DNA from 2 places in the Paraburkholderia sp. 40 genome. Region 1 is predicted to be linked to the other one. Evidence: riboswitches for the same ligand, from Rfam matches in the RefSeq annotation. Region 1 holds a riboswitch; the other holds the start of a gene.

Evidence for each region. Region 1 has a riboswitch for cobalamin ahead of cobA (uroporphyrinogen-III C-methyltransferase). Riboswitches for the same ligand answer to the same signal wherever they lie in the genome.
Region 2: it holds a riboswitch for cobalamin, as region 1 does, so the genes downstream of both, OKW28_RS36820 (TonB-dependent receptor domain-containing protein) here and cobA (uroporphyrinogen-III C-methyltransferase) in region 1, are expected to answer to the same signal.

What each region holds. Positions count from the first base shown of each region.
Region 1 covers NZ_JBNPVY010000002.1:36,148-44,679, reverse strand. Annotated here, with positions in the region: gene OKW28_RS01515 (ATP-binding protein) at 1-581, opposite strand, end outside; gene cobN (cobaltochelatase subunit CobN) at 578-4,396, opposite strand; gene cobW (cobalamin biosynthesis protein CobW) at 4,411-5,502, opposite strand; cobalamin riboswitch at 5,705-5,982, opposite strand; cobalamin riboswitch at 6,063-6,322, shown strand; partial or broken gene cobA (uroporphyrinogen-III C-methyltransferase) at 6,518-7,243, shown strand; gene OKW28_RS01495 (cobalamin biosynthesis protein) at 7,226-7,765, shown strand; gene cobO (cob(I)yrinic acid a,c-diamide adenosyltransferase) at 7,762-8,364, shown strand; gene OKW28_RS01485 (cobyrinate a,c-diamide synthase) at 8,368-8,532, shown strand, end outside.
Region 2 covers NZ_JBNPVY010000004.1:3,207,580-3,216,111, reverse strand. Annotated here, with positions in the region: gene OKW28_RS36845 (SIMPL domain-containing protein) at 1-515, opposite strand, end outside; gene OKW28_RS36840 (EVE domain-containing protein) at 761-1,219, opposite strand; RNA gene ssrS (6S RNA) at 1,361-1,542, opposite strand; gene OKW28_RS36830 (cell division protein ZapA) at 1,608-1,922, opposite strand; gene OKW28_RS36825 (ATPase) at 1,919-2,278, opposite strand; cobalamin riboswitch at 2,498-2,761, shown strand; gene OKW28_RS36820 (TonB-dependent receptor domain-containing protein) at 2,852-4,783, shown strand; gene OKW28_RS36815 (FecCD family ABC transporter permease) at 4,823-5,887, shown strand; gene OKW28_RS36810 (ABC transporter ATP-binding protein) at 5,917-6,726, shown strand; gene cobT (nicotinate-nucleotide--dimethylbenzimidazole phosphoribosyltransferase) at 6,760-7,821, shown strand; gene OKW28_RS36800 (adenosylcobinamide-GDP ribazoletransferase) at 7,895-8,532, shown strand, end outside.

The DNA of each region.
Region 1 (8,532 bases):
GGCTCGAACGCGTTCTGCAACTCCACCATCAGACCGAAGCGGTCGATCAATTGCGGCCGCAACTCGCCCTCTTCGGGATTCATCGTGCCGATCAGCACGAAGCTCGCGTCATGACTATGCGACACGCCATCGCGTTCGACGGTATTCACGCCGCTCGCCGCCGCATCGAGCAACGCATCGACGAGCGCATCGGGCAGCAGATTGACTTCGTCGACGTACAGCACGCCGCGATGCGCCTTCGCGAGCAGCCCCGGCGAGAAGCGCACCGAGCCGTCGCGCAACACGCTTTCGATATCGAGCGTGCCGATCAGACGATCCTCGCTCGCGCCAAGCGGCAGATTCACGAACTCTCCCTGCGGCAGCAGTTCGGCGAGCGCGCGCGCGGCAGTCGACTTCGCGGTGCCACGCGGCCCGCTGATCAATACGCCGCCCAAGCCCGGATCGATCGCCGCGAGCACCAGCGCCTGCTGCAACGAGGCCTGGCCGATCAGCGCCGCAAACGGAAAAACGGGCCGCGCCGCCGTACCCGATGCACAGGCTGAGCAACCTGCATCGTCCGCTCCTCGCATCGCTCCATTCATGTTTGTCTTCCTTCGATCTGCTGTTCGCTCGCAAGCAGATGCGTTTCCACCTGCGCGCGATAGTCACCCGGCTGCTGCCACAGCCCCCGCTGCATCGCCTCGAGCAAACGCTCGCAGATCGAATGCAGCGCATGCGGATTGTGCCGTTGCATGAACGCGCGCGTATCGGCGTCATTCAGATAAGCATCGGCGACGAGCGCGTATTGATGATCCGCGATCACGCGCGCGGTCGCGTCGTAGCCATACAGATAATCGACGGTCGCGGCGATCTCGGCCGCGCCCTTGTAGCCGTGGCGCTTCACGCCGTCGAGCCATTTCGGATTGACCACGCGCGAGCGGATCACGCGCGCGATCTCCTCCTGCAACGTCCGCACGCGCGGCGCGGCCGGATTGGTGTGATCCGCGTGATAGACGCGCGGCTGCTGACCTGCCAGATGCCGCACCGCCGCGACCATGCCGCCCTGAAACTGGTAGTAGTCGTTCGAATCGAGCACGTCGTGCTCGCGGTTGTCCTGGTTCTGCAGCACGAGGTCCATCGCTGCGAGGCGCATGCCAAACGCTTGATGCGCTTCCTCGCCCGCGCTCTTCTGCGCGTACGCATATCCGCCCCATGCCTGATACGCGTTCGCGAGATCGGCGTCGGTCTGCCATTGGCGCGAGTCGATCATCTGCTGCAGACCCGCGCCGTACGTGCCCGGCCGCGCGCTGAACACGCGCCAGCCGGCGCGCTTGCGCGCTTCGAACGGGTCCATGCCGCGCGCGATCAACGCATCGCGTTCGCGCTGCACGCGCGCGCGAATCGGATTCAGCTCCGCGGGCTCGTCGAGTTCGGCAACCGCTTGCACGGCCGCGTCGAACAGATGCATCACGTTAGCGAAGGCATCGCGAAAGAAACCGGATACGCGCAACGTGACGTCGATACGCGGCCGGTCGAACGCGTCGATCGGCATGATCTCGAAGTCCGTCACACGGTGGCTGCCCGGCGCCCATTTCGGCCGCACGCCGAGCAGCGCGAGCGCCTGCGCGATATCGTCTCCGCCGGTGCGCATCGTCGCGGTGCCCCAGACCGACAGGCCGATCGCGCGGGGATAATCGCCGTGCTCCTGCAGATGCCGCTCGATCAGTTGCTGCGCCGATTTCAGGCCGAGTGCCCACGCGGCTTGCGTCGGCACCGCGCGCGTGTCGACCGAATAGAAGTTGCGGCCGGTTGGCAGCACGTCGGGCCGACCGCGCGACGGCGAACCGCTCGGACCTGGCGGCACGAAACGTCCTTCGAGGCCGCGCTTCAGCTGCGTCATTTCCTGCGGGCCGCAGGCGTCGAGACGCGGCAGCACGTCGTCACGCAGGCGTGCGACCACCTGTGCCGCTTGCGGCAGACTGTCGTCGGCTACGGGGACGGCCTGCGAACGATCCGCGTCATCGCAATCGACACCGCAGACGCCGCGCAACAGCTCGCCCGCGAGCAATTCCAACCGCTCGCGCGTATCGCCGTAATGTCGCCACGGCGCATCGCTGACCCGCTGCAATACATCGGGTCGCGGGCCGTCCCATGCGGCGGCCCAATCCACCGTCAACGGGTCGAACCGATGATCGATGCGCAGATCGCGCGCCAGCGCGTCGACGAGCCCCGCCTTGCCGCCCTGCCCATCGCCGACCGGAAAGCGCCCGAGCGCGAGCAGCGTGTCGCGCCGCTGCACGCCGCGCGGCGACTGCCCGAACGTATGCAGGCCATCGCGAATCTGCGCTTCCTTGAGCTCGCACAGCCACGCATCGACGCGTGTGAGCAGCGCGTCTTCATCGTCCTGTCCGTTCGGCGCCGCGAGACTCAGCTCTTCGTGCAACCGATGCTCGACGATCGTCGCCAGAATCGTGCGACGCAAGAGCTTCGCGCGACGCGAATCGACCATCAATGCCTCGTAGTATTCGTCGACCTGGCGTTCGAGGTCCTGCAGCGGCCCATAGTTTTCGGCGCGTGTAAGCGGTGGCATCAGATGATCGATGATCACCGCCTGCGCGCGCCGCTTCGCCTGGCTGCCCTCGCCCGGATCGTTGACGATGAACGGATACAGATGCGGCATCGGTCCGAGAATCAGATCGGGCCAGCACGCGTCGCTCAAGGCGACGCTTTTGCCCGGCAGCCATTCCAGATTGCCGTGCTTGCCGACGTGCACGACCGCGTCGATGCCGAACTGATGGCGCAGCCAGAAATAGAACGCGAGGTAGGCGTGCGGCGGTACGAGCTCCGCATCGTGATAGCTCGCGTAGTCGCCATGCTCGCGCGAACGCGCAGGCTGAATGCCGACGAACACCTGGCCGCAGCGCCAGCCGGCGATCATGAAGCGGCCGCGCCGTAGCGTGGGGTCCTGCTCGGGCTTGCCCCAGCGAGCGTTCAACGCGTCGCGCACGCTCGCCGGCAACGCGTTGAAATGCGCGAGATAGTCGTCGAGTGCGAGGCTTTGCAGGGCCGGACGCAGATCGCGTACGACCGGATCGTTGGTCACGCCTTCGGTCAGCCTGTTCAACAACGCGTCGCCGTTTTCGGGTAATTCGCCGACACGATAATCTTCATCGCGCAGCATCGACAGAATGCCGACCACCGACGCCGGCGTATCGAGCCCGACGCCATTGCCGATGCGCCCTTCGCTCATCGGATAGTTGGCGAGAATCAACGCGACTTTCTTGTCGGCGTTATCGAGCGAACGCAAACGGCACCAGCGCCGGCTCAGCTCGGCGAGAAAGCGCACCCGTTCGAGGTCGGGCTGATAGCGGACCACGTCGACCTGCGTATGCGCACAGCGATACGCGAGCCCCTTGAAGCTGATCGCTCGCGTGATGATGCGCCCGTCCACTTCGGGCAGCGCGATATGCATCGCGATGTCGCGCGAATTGAGGCCGTGGTTGTCCTTCAGCCAGTCTTCGCGATTGCCGCCGCTCAGGATCACCTGAAACACGGGCGCGTCGCCGGCGAGCGCGAGCGGCTCCGGGTCGTCGATCGCGGAAGCGGCGAACGCGGTCGTGTTCAGCACGAGCGCGACACCATGTCGCGCGCACAGCGACTGCACGACATCGCGGCTCACCGCATCCTTCAGCGACGTGATCGCGAGCGGCAGCGGATTGAGCCCTTGCGCTTCGAGCGCGTCGATCAGCGCATCGAACACCGCAGTATTGGCGGCCTGCAGATGCGCCTTGTAGAACAGAATCGCGACGACCGGCGCGTCTTGCCGCCAACGCGCCTGCCAGTCGGCGACGATGGGGGTATCGCGCTCAGGGTGATACAGCGACGCGGCCGGCAACGCGCGCGGCGGATCGGGTTCGCGCCCCCAGTCGAGCGCGCGATACGCGATGCAGCGCAAAAACGCCTCGGCGTTCTGCGGACCGCCCTCGCGCAGATAGCGCCACAGCTGCTGACACAACCCGGCGCTCGCGGTGCTGCGCGCGAGCAGGTTCGGGTCTTCCTGCAGATCGCCGGAAAACATCGCGAGCGTTTGCTGTTTGCGCTGCGCGAGCGCGACCACCTGCTCGATGCCGTACGGCCAATACGCTTCGCCGCCGAGATGATCGACGACAACCACGCGCGCATGCTGCAACACGTCGTCCAGATAGAAATCGACCGAGGCAGGCTGACGCAGATACGTAACGTTCGCGAGCCGCACGCTCGGAAAGCCGTCGCCGAGACGCGGCACCACGCTCGCGAGCAGCGACAGCGTGGTGTCGGCGGAACTGAGCACGACGATCTCGGCGGGCTGCTGATCGATGCGGATCACGCCCTGCGTATCGTCGACGAAGCCGCCCGGCGTCGTGCGCAGCAGATGCATGCTGGTGCGCCCGTTTATGCCGTCGCGTTCGACGTCGCGTCGAGCGCTGCGTCGAACGCCTGTTGCAGCGCGTGTTGGTCGAGGTCTGCGCCGATCAGCACGAAGCGGCTCAACGCGCCGTCGCCATTTTCACCCGCTTGCCAGCGCCGGTCGAAGTAGCTGTCGAAGCGCCGGCCCACGCCCTGGATCACGAGACGCATCGCCGCGCCCTGCAGTGCCGCGAAGCCTTTGACACGGTAAATCGTGTGGGTTTCGACGAGCGTCTGCAAGGCGGCGAGCGCCGCGTCGCGCGACGGTACGGATGCCTGCACGACGACCGCATCGAATTCATCGTGGTGATGATCGGGGTCGTCGGCGGAACCGTGGTGGTCATGACGCAGGTGGATCGTCTCTTCCGACGCCGCTTCGAGGCCCAGCAGCGTATGCAGGTCGAGCCGCCCCTGCTGCGCACGTACGATCTTCACCTGCGGCGGAATCTCCGCGCGGATCGCGGCTTCGACCTCGTGCTGCCGCGCGTCGTCGATCAGATCGGTCTTGTTCAGAATCACCAGATCGGCCGCCGACAACTGGTCTTCGAACAGCTCGTGCAGCGGCGACTCGTGATCGAGATTCGGATCGGCCTTGCGCTGTGCATCGACGGCGAGCGGGTTATCGGCGAACTGGCCGCTCGCGGCGGCCGGGCCGTCCACCACCGTCACCACCGCGTCGACCGTGAAGCCATTGCGGATCTGCGGCCAGTTGAACGCCTGCACGAGCGGCTTCGGCAACGCGAGCCCCGACGTTTCGATCAGCACGTGATCGAGTTCGTCGCGGCGCTCCGCGAGCTTTTCCATCACCGGGAAAAATTCTTCCTGCACGGTGCAGCACAAACAACCGTTCGCGAGTTCATACAATTGCCCTTCGGTCTCGACGCCGTTTTCATCGCAACCGATGCCGCAGCCTTTGAGGATTTCGCCGTCGATGCCGAGCTCGCCGAACTCGTTGACGATCACCGCGATGCGCTTGCCGCCCGCATGCTGAAGAATGTGCCGCAGCAGTGTGGTTTTGCCGCTGCCGAGAAAGCCCGTGACGATCGTGACGGGGATCTTGCGCAATTGAGTTTGCATCGTGAGGTCCATCCCTTGGCGTTGATCGGTATGCCGGAAAGTCCGCGCGTGGGTCCGCGTCGGCTGGCGAATGGAGCGAATGAAGCACGCGCAGCAGTACCAGCGATCACCAGACACGGGGACGAACGACGGCATTGCCGCGACAACGGAAATACAGAAAGCGGAACTGAGGTCATGAACGCGCCGCCGCATCCCCGCGGCGGTCGTTCTGCTTCTTTGGGCCGGTATCCGGGCTGGCGAAAGCGCCGCTTCCCCTTCCCGGCCGAGTGGTTTCTCGTCCAGTGGTGAAATGTCCACGCGACCTTGCGCGAGGACATCGAAGCCGGCACTGCGGTGCCCGGCTATCAAGCCGGAACCGCTTTTCGCTTACCGTTGCGGGGACAGCACAGGTTAGCCGCTCCAGAGCAGGTGGCTCCCTGTTTCCCGTTTAACTGCATGCGCACGAGCGCGCACGCGAGCACCCAAAGTGCGTGCGAGTGTAGGCCCGCGGCCTTGCGCAGTCAAGGAACGCACAGAGCCGGAAAGCGCCGCCCTGGCTTATCCGGCAAGGCGCCATGTGCTATCGTATGCGCGCGTTTGGTGCCCGCACATGCGCTCGCGTGTGCAGTTAAACGGGAAACAGGCAGCGCCTCGCGCGTTCAACCTGTGCTGTCCCCGCAACGGTAAGCGACCTGCGGCGCGCGATTCGATTCGCCTTCGAGTCCGACGTGCCGCGCATGCGTTTTTTGATGCCACTGTCCCGCGAATCCACAAACCGGGACGGGAAGGCGAAGCGCATGAGGCCGCCAGCCCGGATACCGGCCAGACGCGGAGGCGGTGCCGCATTGCATCCGTGCATCACGCGGCGCCGCCGGCCGCCGGAATCCGCGGGGAACGGATGTGAAGGCGTAGCAGCGCGGCATCGCGCGTGCCCGGATTCGCAGTTCCGCATGACCTCTATATTCACCGCCGCGCGCGCTGTCGCACGCCGTTTCTCTTCTTCCATCACCGCATGGCGCGCGCCATGCACGCCGCGATGACGCGCGCCTGGCTGATCGGCGCCGGTCCCGGCGACGTCGAACTGATCACGCTGAAGGCCACCCGCGCGCTCGCGCAGGCCGATGTCGTGCTCGTCGACGATCTGGTGAATCCCGACGTGCTGCAGTTCGCGCGCACCGACGCGCAAATCGTGTACGTCGGCAAACGCGGCGGCCATCCGTCGACGCCGCAAGCCGACATCGTCGCGCGAATGCTCGGGCATCTGCGCGCGGGGCGCAGCGTCGCGCGGCTCAAGGGCGGCGATCCGTTCGTGTTCGGCCGCGGCGGCGAAGAGTTGCAGGCGCTACAGGCCGCGGGTATCGAAGTCGACGTGATCAACGGCATCACGGCCGGCATCGCGGCGCCCGCGGCGCTCGGTATCGCGGTCACGCATCGTGATCACGCGCAGGGCGTCGTGTTCGTCACCGGCCACGGCGCCGGCAGTGGCGAACCGGACTGGGCCGCGCTCGCCGCGACGCGCATGACGCTGGTGATCTACATGGGCATGCGCCGGCTCGGCGAGATCGCCCGCGCATTGCTGGCTGCCGGCATGTCCGCCGACACGCCGTGCGCGGCGATCGAGTCGGCGACGCGGCCTGAGCAGCGTCATGTGCTCGCGCCGCTTCGCGAGTTCGCCGAGGCGGTGGCGCGCGCGGGGCTCGGCTCGCCGGCGATCGTCGTGATCGGCGGTGTGGCGTCGCTCGCACTGGCGCGTGATGCGGCCAAACGCGACGCCGGCTTTGCTCACGAACTGGGAGCGAGCGCGACACGACACGGACTCGGACGCGCGATCAAAACGCTGAGCGTCGGCATCGGTTGCCGCTTGCACAGCGAAGCCGCTGAGATCGAAGCCGCCGTCCGCGCAGCGCTCGGATCGAATACCTTCGAGCAGATCCGCGCCATCGCGACGATCGACACCAAAGCCAACGAAGCCGGTCTGCTCGAATTCTGCTCACGTCATCAGCTGCCGCTGCAACTGTTCAGCCGTGAGCAGATCGCCGCGGTACCAGTCGCGTCGCCGTCGGCGGCGGCACACGCGCATCTCGGCGTCGATGGTGTGTGCGAGCCGTGCGCGCTGCTGGCGGCAACGGCGCCGGACTCCACCACAACCGCGCAAAACGCGCGTCTAATCGTACGCAAGACCGCGCACGCCGGCATCACGGTGGCGATCGCAGCGGCGAACAACGCTGCCCTTAGCGACGCGCCCCCATCCCATCCCGCCTCTCAAGACCAGGACCCTCGATGAAAACCGATCCGGAATCGCATCAACGCATGACCGAACGCCGCCGCGAAGGCCACGAAAAGAAGCAGGCCAGCGCGACCGTCGAAAAAGGCCTGCTGATCGTCAACACCGGCACCGGCAAGGGCAAGAGCACGGCCGCGTTCGGCATGGCCGTGCGGGTGCTCGGCCACGGCATGCGGCTCGGCGTCGTGCAGTTCATCAAGGGCGCGCTGCATACGTCGGAGCGCGATTTCCTCGGCGCGATCGCGCAATGCGATTTCGTCACGATGGGCGACGGCTACACATGGAACACGCAGAACCGCGAGGCCGACATCGCGACCGCGCGCAAAGGCTGGAACGAAGCGCGGCGGATGATCGAAAGCGGCGACTACCAGATGGTGATCCTCGACGAGCTGAACACCGTGCTGAAGTACGAATACCTGCCGCTCGACGAAGTGCTCGCGGTGATCAACGCGCGTGCGCCGATGTTGCATGTCGTCGTGACCGGACGCCATGCGCCGGACGCGCTGATCGAAGCCGCCGACCTCGTCACCGAAATGCGCGCGATCAAGCATCCGTATCGCGAGCAAGGTGTGAAGGCGCAGCGCGGCGTGGAGTTCTGAGCGATGTCGGCGTCCTCCAACGGGGCTTCGTCCGGGGCGCCCCCCAAGGGGACTTGCTCCGCGGCGTCCCCCCAGGGGACTTCCTTCGGGGCGTGCCCCGCGCTGTTCATCAGCGCGCCCGCGTCGGGACAAGGCAAAACCACGATCACCGCCGGTCTCGCGCGTTAT
Region 2 (8,532 bases), on a different contig from region 1:
CGAAACGATTTGATCGCCTCGCCGCTGAGCCGCTGTTCGGCCGCGCGCTGCGCTTCCGGCGACAGCGAGAAACGCACGTTGCCAACCTGCATGATCGATGCCATCTGTCCGGCGAGCTTCGATGCCGCGGCGAAGTCGCGCGATTCGAGCACGACTTCCGTGCGGCCGCGCCACGTCGAGATGCGTCCGTCGCGGTCCGTCGACGGGAAGATCGAGAACGCGCCCGAGCGCGCGGTCACGCCGCTGACGCCGCGCGCTTTCTGCAATGCCGCGTCGGCGCGTTCGTTCAGCGTCGACGTCAGCGACGACGGCTCGCTCGCTTCCTGCTCGTAAAACAGCGTGATTTCGACTTCGTCCTGCGGGACTTCCGCGCTCGCCTGCGCATTCAGCGACAGCACGCCCGAAGGCTGCGGCATCATGGTCTGCGCTCGAGCGGGCGCAGGGTTCAGTGCGAGTGCCACAGGCGCGCCCAAGGCGAGCGCAAGTGCGAGGGACCGTGCGGTTTTTGTCGTCATGACTGGAATCCTTGTTTGAACAGGTTGTGCACGTTCGACGCGAGCGCCGGGCGGTGGCGCGCGGTTTGACGGATGCGCTGGCGAATGCATCGGCTTGCCGTCGAGCGGCCGGTTCGAGCTCACGCTTTCGTCGACCGATTAGGCGCGTTTTACCGACGCTTGGTTCCCCAATTAGTGCTTCGCCGCCGCATCGGAAACGATGACCTGGATGCGATCATGACAGGTGCCGCGTCGCGCGTTCGCCCTTAAACCAGCTGTTTAGTGATGAAGCGCCATTCGGCTTCGGTCACCGGCGTGATCGACAGGCGGTTGCCTTTGGCGAGCACGCGCATGTCCTGCAATTCGGCATGCTCGCGCAGCGCGGCAAGCGGAATCAGCGCGATTTTCTTCCTGAACACGACGTCGACGAGCATCCAGCGCGGCGTTTCCGGCGACGATTTCGCGTCGTAGTACGGACTCTTTTTATCGAACTGGGTCGGGTCCGGATACGCGGTCGACGAGACCTCCGCGATGCCCGCGATGCCGGGCTCCGGACAGCTCGAATGATAGAAGAGCACGCCGTCGCCGACCTGCATCACGTCGCGCATGAAGTTGCGCGCCTGATAGTTGCGTACGCCGGTCCACGGCAAGGTGCGATGAGGTGCGTTGGCGAGGTCGTCGATGCTTGCTTCGTCCGGTTCGGACTTCATCAGCCAGTAGCGCATGAATCGGAGTGAGCGTGTGAGATTGAACGAAGCGCAACAACAGCAGGCGCGTACGGAAAAGCCCCTGAAAAAGGCGCTCAAACGAAAAAACGACGACCAAAGAAAAACGGCATCGAACCGAAGTCCGATGCCGTTCCAGATAAGGTCCCCGCCTTAGCCGCTAGGCCGGCATCCTGAACCGAGGGTTCAGAATTGGTCGCAGTTAGCAACACTTCGGGTACATCAGACTGAGTGACGCGCACACCCGTGCTACAAATTTCCGCAACCGTGCACATGGCATTGGTTCAAGGAATGTATGACCTTGGCGAACCAGGCAGGGAAGCTAACCGATGATGCTACAACCCAAACCGTTGAACACGTGACCGATTCGAAACCGGCCCACTACTGCTTACTGCAAGCTGTACTGCTCGATCACAGTACCTAGCTGTTCGTTCATTTGCTGCATTGTACGCCGGATTTCTTCAGCAGGAAATGCTTCTCCGTGTCGCACGCTGCTTTGCAGCTTAAGCAGTTCCGATGCCAGCGACAGCGCAGCCATCACGGCGATGCGATCGGTGCCGCGCACGTTGCTGCCGCTGCGGATTTTCTTCATCTCGGCGTCGACGCGCGCGACCGCCTCGAGCAGCGCGCCTTCGGTTTCCGGCGAACAGGCGAGACGATAGGGTACTTCGAGAATCGATACTTCGATCTGCTTGGTGGTCATGCGCTTTCTCCGTGTCGGCTCACGTCGCTTTCCGCTTCCTCATGTTCGGGCTGGGCGGACTCGAGCAGATCGAGCTGGTTATCCGGTTCGCTGCTCGCGCGTGCGCGCGGCAATTTTTCGAGAATCGCATTCAGGCGCACCTGAGCGTCGTCGATCTTGGCGGACAGCGCGTCGCGTTCCGCCTGCAGTGCGTCGCGCTCTTCGCGCAATTGCGCGAGTTCCGCATGCGTGGCTTGCACTTCGGCACGCGTTTGCGCGAGCTGCTCTTCGAGCGCGAGCCGCGCTTCGTTGTGGCGCTGGCTGATCGCAATCAGCTTGCCGATGTTCTGGGAGAGTGATTCGAGTTCGGTGAGCATGTGCTGCGTCCTCTAAAGACATCGCATTTTAGCGCGGAATATTACAGGTTCCGACAATTGTCTCGTTTCGAGACGTAACAGCATCGCTTCGTGCACGTTCGTTGGGTGTCGCGTCGTCGACCATAAGATAAAAACCGGCAATCCATCCGACAATAACCTGCATTCAACAGAACCGATTGCGCTCCGGTCGACCTTTCTTGACGCCCCGCGAGGCCGCTCCTAAACTTCCCGCACTCTGGTGCCCGCGCGCGCTTTTCGGCGCGCGCAGTTAAACGGGAAGCAGGGCGCGCGCGGTGCCAAAACCGGATGCGCGAACCTGCGCTGCCCCCGCAACGGTAAGCGACCGCATGTGATGTGCTCATGCAGGTCGGTCCTGGTCGCAAGGTTGGAAGTTCAACGTGCGAGTGTGCCACTGCGCGTCACGCGTGGGAAGGCGGATCGATGTGTCGTAGCCCGGATACCGGCCAGAAAAGAGGGACGTCCCCCCGCGAAAACGCTAAACAAGGGGGCGCTCGTGACGCGTCGGCCCGCGGGGAAGCAGGCCGCGCACGCTATCCACAGGAATGTCATCCCATGCTGTCCCCCATCGCCCGCGCAACGCTGCTCGCGTTCGCGAGCCTGCCGCTCGTCGTGCATGCGCAAAGCGCCGAGCCCGCGTCTTCATCGTCCGCGACGGATGCAACCGCTGCGAGCGCCGCAAACGTTGCCGACGCGGCCAATCTCACTTCCACCGATGCGTCGGGCAACGTGCTGTCGCCGATCGTCGTGACCGCGCAACGCGGACCGCAAGCGTTGCGCGATGCGATCCCGCAGACTACGCAGTTCGATCAGCAGGACGTCGCCGACACGACCGCGACCGATCTGCCCGGCCTGTTGCAACTCGCGCCAGGCGCGCAAATCTCGCGCACGGGTGGCCCCGGTTCGACCACGAGCCTCTTTCTGCGCGGCGCATCGTCGACGCAATCGCTGCTGCTGATCGACGGCGTGCGCGTCGATTCGGTGAGTCTCGGCTCAGCTCAGCTCGCGCAGATTCCGCTCGATCAGGTCGATCACGTCGAAGTGGTGAACGGCAACGTGTCGGCGTTGTATGGCTCGGGCGCGATCGGCGGCGTCGTGCAGGTGTTCACGAAAGACGGCGGCGATCATCCGCCGCGTTTCAATTTTTCGGTCGGCTACGGCAGCTATCGCACGCAGACGCAAACGGCCGGCGTGAACGGCGCGCTCGATCAGGACGGCCGCACGACTTTCAATATTTCGCTCGCACGCACGAAGGACGACGGCTTTTCGTCGCTCAATCCGCTCGAGGCGCCGAACGCGAATCCGAACGCAAACGGCAATCTGAACGAGAGCATCAGCGCGTCGCTGCGTCACATGTTCACCGACAGGTGGGACGCGGGCGTCAGCTACTTCCAGTCGAACAACGACAACAGCTACGACAATGCGTACGGCGAGCCCACCGATCTGAACAATCTCTATAGCAAGGTGCGTCAGGTGTCGGTATTCGCGAACGGCAAGCTGACCGACTGGTGGACCACCCACGTCACGCTCGCCGAGGGCGACGACCGCAGCGTGTCGAACACCAATGGCATCTACAACGGCCGCTTCGATACCGACAATCGTCAGTACACGTGGCAGAACGATTTCGCGCTCGCCGCGAACCAGAAGCTGCAACTCGGCTACGAGCATCTCGACCAGACGCTCGACTCCGACACGTTCGCCGCGCCCGACCGTCACGTCGATTCGGTCTTCGCGGGCTACAGCGCGCGCTTCGGCCGCAACCAGATTCAGGCCAACGTGCGACGCGACCAGTACTCCGATTTCGGTGGGGCGAACAGTTACTATCTCGGCTACGGATTCGACATCACGTCGCGCTGGAAGGTAACCGCAAGCTATTCGGATGCGTTCCGCGCGCCGAGCTTCGACGATCTGTACTATCCGATCAGCGGCAACCCGTCGATCCAGCCCGAGCGCAGTCATTCGGTCGAAGCCGGTTTGCAGTACGCGACCGATGCGCTCGGCGTGATGCGGTTGAACGCCTTCCAGACGCGTTATACGAATCTGATCGACTACGTGCAGACGATCCCCGGCATCTACCTCGCGGAGAACGTCGGCCATGCGAAGGTGCAGGGACTCGAGGGATCGTGGAGCGGTCATGTCGGCAAGACCGACGTGCGCGCAACGGTGACGCTGCAGAACCCGGTCGATCTCGACAACGGTACCGACCTCGTGCGGCGCGCGCGTCGGTTCGGGTCGTTCGCGGTGAATCGCAGCATCGGTGGCTGGCGGGTTGGCGGCGAGTGGATCGTCAGCGGTCCGCGCACCGATAGCACGGGCAACCTCGGCGGTTATGGCATCGTGAATCTGTCGGCGCGCTACAACGTCACCAAAGCGTGGTACGTCAGTGCGCAAATCGACAATCTGTTCAACAAGGATTATGAAACGGCCTACTCGTATAACTCGCCGCGACGTGGTGCGTATCTCACGCTCGGCTGGCAGCAGCAGTGACGCGCGCGCCGGGTTGGCCGCATGCGTGAGCGCACGCGGATGAGTCGCGCGTCCACTTCGCTGCGCGCCGCGATGGCGACGCCGCGCCCGATGAACGCGAAACGCGCGGCCGCGATCTGGCTCGGCCTCGCGCTCGCCGCCATCGCGGTGCTCGGCGCGTCGCTGGTGCTCGGCAGCGTGCCGCTCGCGCCGTCGCGCGTGCTTTTGGCGCTCGTGCCGACGCACACGTTCCGCGGCACGGGCAGCGACGATCTCGCCGGCGAAATCGTGCGTACGTTGCGTTTGCCGCGCGCGCTCGCGGGCTTCGCGTGCGGCGCGTTGCTCGCGCTCGCCGGCGCGCTGCTGCAGGTGCTGCTGCGCAATCCGCTGGCCGAGCCATACGTGCTCGGCGTGTCGGGCGGCGCGGCGACGTTCGCGCTCGTTGCGATGATCGCGGGCGGCGCATGGTGGCTCGTCGATGCGAGCGCGTTCGCGGGTGCGTTCGTGTCGATCCTGCTGGTGCTCGGCCTCGCGCGTCGCGAGCTATGGCGCGGCGAGCCGCAGGACACGTCGCCCCGTTTGCTATTGACCGGCGCGGTGATCGCGGCCGGGTGGGGCGCGCTGATCACGCTGCTGCTCAATCTCGCGCCCGACAGCCGTCTGCGCGGCATGCTGTTCTGGCTCACCGGCGACCTGAATGGCGGCGCGGTGCCGTGGACCGCGCTGATGGCGCTCGCGCTCGTGTTGCTTGCGATCGTGCCGGCCGCGCCGCGTCTGAACGTGTTGCTGCGCGGCGACGCGGCCGCGCAGGCGTTGGGCGTCGCCGTGATGCCGCTGCGTTTGCGTGTGTACCTGGTCGCGTCGCTGGCGGCGGCTGCGGCGGTGACGACCGCGGGCACGATCGGCTTCGTCGGTCTCGTCGTGCCGCACATGCTGCGGCTCGCGTTCGGCAACGATCAGCGCATGCTGCTGCCGGCGGCCGCGCTCGGCGGCGGTGTCGCGGTGATGGGCGCGGATCTGATCGCGCGGACCGTGATCGCGCCCGCGCAATTGCCGGTCGGCGTGATCACGTCGCTGGTCGGCGTGCCGGTGTTCCTGTGGATGCTGCTCAAACGCCGCCGATGATACGAGCCAAACCCAGCCCCACCTGTTCGATGCTGAGCACGCAGCGCCTGACGTTGCGCGCCGGCGCGCGCACCTTGCTCGACGCGTTCACGCACACGTTCCATGCGGGCGAAATCTGGTGCATCGCCGGGCCGAACGGCGCGGGCAAGACCACCTTGCTATCGACGCTGGCGGGGCTGTTGCATCCGGCGGCGGGCCATGTCGAACTCGATGGCGTGCGCGTGGCCGACTGGCAGCCGCTGCCGCTCGCACGGCGCCGCGCGCTGATGCCGCAAAGCGCGGCCGATGCGTTCAACGCAAGCGTGCTCGACATCGTGCTGCTGAACCGCTTCCCGCATCTGGGCGGCAGGGGCTGGGAGCGCGACGAGGATCGCGCGGCCGCGCGGGCGGCGCTCGAACGGCTCGGCCTCGCGGACTTTGCGGCGCGCGACGTGCTGTCGCTGTCGGGCGGCGAGCGTCAGCGCGTTGCCCTCGCGGCGGTGCTGTGCCAGGACGCGCCGCTGTTGCTGCTCGATGAACCGTTGTCGCATCTCGACCTGCATCATCAGGTCGACTGTCTCGACGCGCTCGTCGCATGGACGCGCGAACCGCGCCGTAGTGTGCTGTTCTCGTGCCACGACCTGAACCTCGCGCGCCGCTTCGCGACGCACGCGTTGCTGCTCGACGGCGCGGGCGGCGCGTATGCGGGCCCAGTGCGCGACGTGCTGACGCCCGCGTTGACGAGCCGCGCGTTCGGCTATCCGCTGATTCTGATTCGCGACGGCGAGCACGAGGCGCTGATACCCGCGCCGCGCGCGCGTCACGAATCGGCTGCCGGCCATGACGCACAGTCAGGCTGATATTTATTCCTATCCCTTGTTTCGATCACACCTATGACTCGCATCCCACACCCAGCCGGTTTGCCCGAAGTCGCGCCGCTCGATCAGACGCTACGCGCCGAACTGCAGCGGATCATCGATACGCGCACCAAACCGCCCGGCAGCCTCGGCCGGCTCGAAACGCTCGCGCGCCAGATGGGCCTGATCCAGCGTAGTACGCGTCCCACCGTGCAGCGTCCCGCGATGATCGTTTTCGCGGGCGACCACGGCATCGCCGCCGAAGGCGTGAGCCCCTATCCTCAAGCGGTGACCGCGCAGATGGTCGCGAACTTCATCGCGGGCGGCGCGGCGATCAACGCGCTCAGTCGCGTCGCGGGTCTCGAACTCGAAGTGGTCAACGCGGGCATCGCGACGCCGCTGCCGTCCACGGACCGACTCGTCGACATTCCGGTCGGGCCCGGCACGCGCAACTTCGCACACGAAGCCGCGATGACGTGCGCCGAAGCGCTCGCCGCGATGCAGGCGGGCGCCGCGCGCGTGCGTCATCACGCGGCGCTCGGCACGAACGTGATCGGCTTCGGCGAGATGGGCATCGCGAACACCTCGGCGGCCGCGTGTCTGATGAGCCGCCTGTGCGGTGTGCCGATCGACGACTGCGTCGGCCGCGGCACGGGTCTCGACAATGCCGGACTCGCGAAGAAGCGCAACGTGCTCGCGGCGGCGCTCGCACGCCATGCGGATGCACGCGCGCCGCTCGACGTGCTCGCGACCTTCGGCGGCTTCGAAATCGCGATGATGGCGGGTGCGTATCTGGCGGCCGCCGAGGCGCGCATGACCGTCCTCGTCGATGGCTTCATCGCGACGTCCGCGCTGCTGGTCGCCGATGCGTTCTCGCCCGACGTGCGCGAGTACTGCGTGTTCGCGCATGCGTCGAACGAGGCCGGGCATCGGCGCATGCTCGATCATTTCGGCGCGCAGCCGCTGCTGTCGCTCGACATGCGGCTCGGCGAAGGCACGGGCGCCGCGCTCGCGGTGCCGTTGCTGCGCGCGGCGGTGGCCTTCGTCAACGAGATGGCCAGCTTCGATTCGGCGGGCGTCGCCGATCGCGAACCGTGAAGCGCGTGAGCACGCGCTTCGCGATAACGCGAAGCTCGGCCCGCAGCACCGTGAAACTGCACTCGCCAAGTTCATGAACCCGCTCGCGGAACTGCGCTATTTCTTCACGGCGCTCGGTTACTTCACGCGCGTGCCCGTGCCGCGCTGGGTCGGTTTCGAGCCGCATTATCTGAACGCCGCGGCGCGCTATTTTCCGCTCGTCGGCGTGTTGGTCGGCGGCTTCAGCGCGCTCGTCTATCTGGCCGCGCTGCGCGTGTTTCCGGCGAGTGTCGCGGTGCTGCTGTCGATGGCCGCGTCGCTCGTGGTCACGGGCGCATTTCACGAGGACGGTCTCGCCGATTGCATCGATGCGTTCGGTGGCGCCTATACGCGCGACGATGCGCTGCGCATCATGCACGACTCGCGCATCGGTGCTTTCGGCGCCATCGCGCTCGTGATCGCTCTGGCGATCAAGTGGCAAACGCTCGCGGCGTTGCCACCGCCGCGCGCCGCAAGCCTGATGCTTGCGGCGCATGGTGCGAGCCGCGCGTGCGCGATCAGTTACCTGGCCACGCTCGACTATGTGCGCGCGGCCGGCAAAGCCAAGCCGGTCGCGCAGCGTTTGAGCGGGCCGGCGCTGTTGTGCGCCGCGCTGTTCGGGCTGCCGTGGCTCCTGTGGCCGAACGGCCCCGGCATGCCCGACTGGCGTTTCGCCGCGCTCACGTGTGCTGT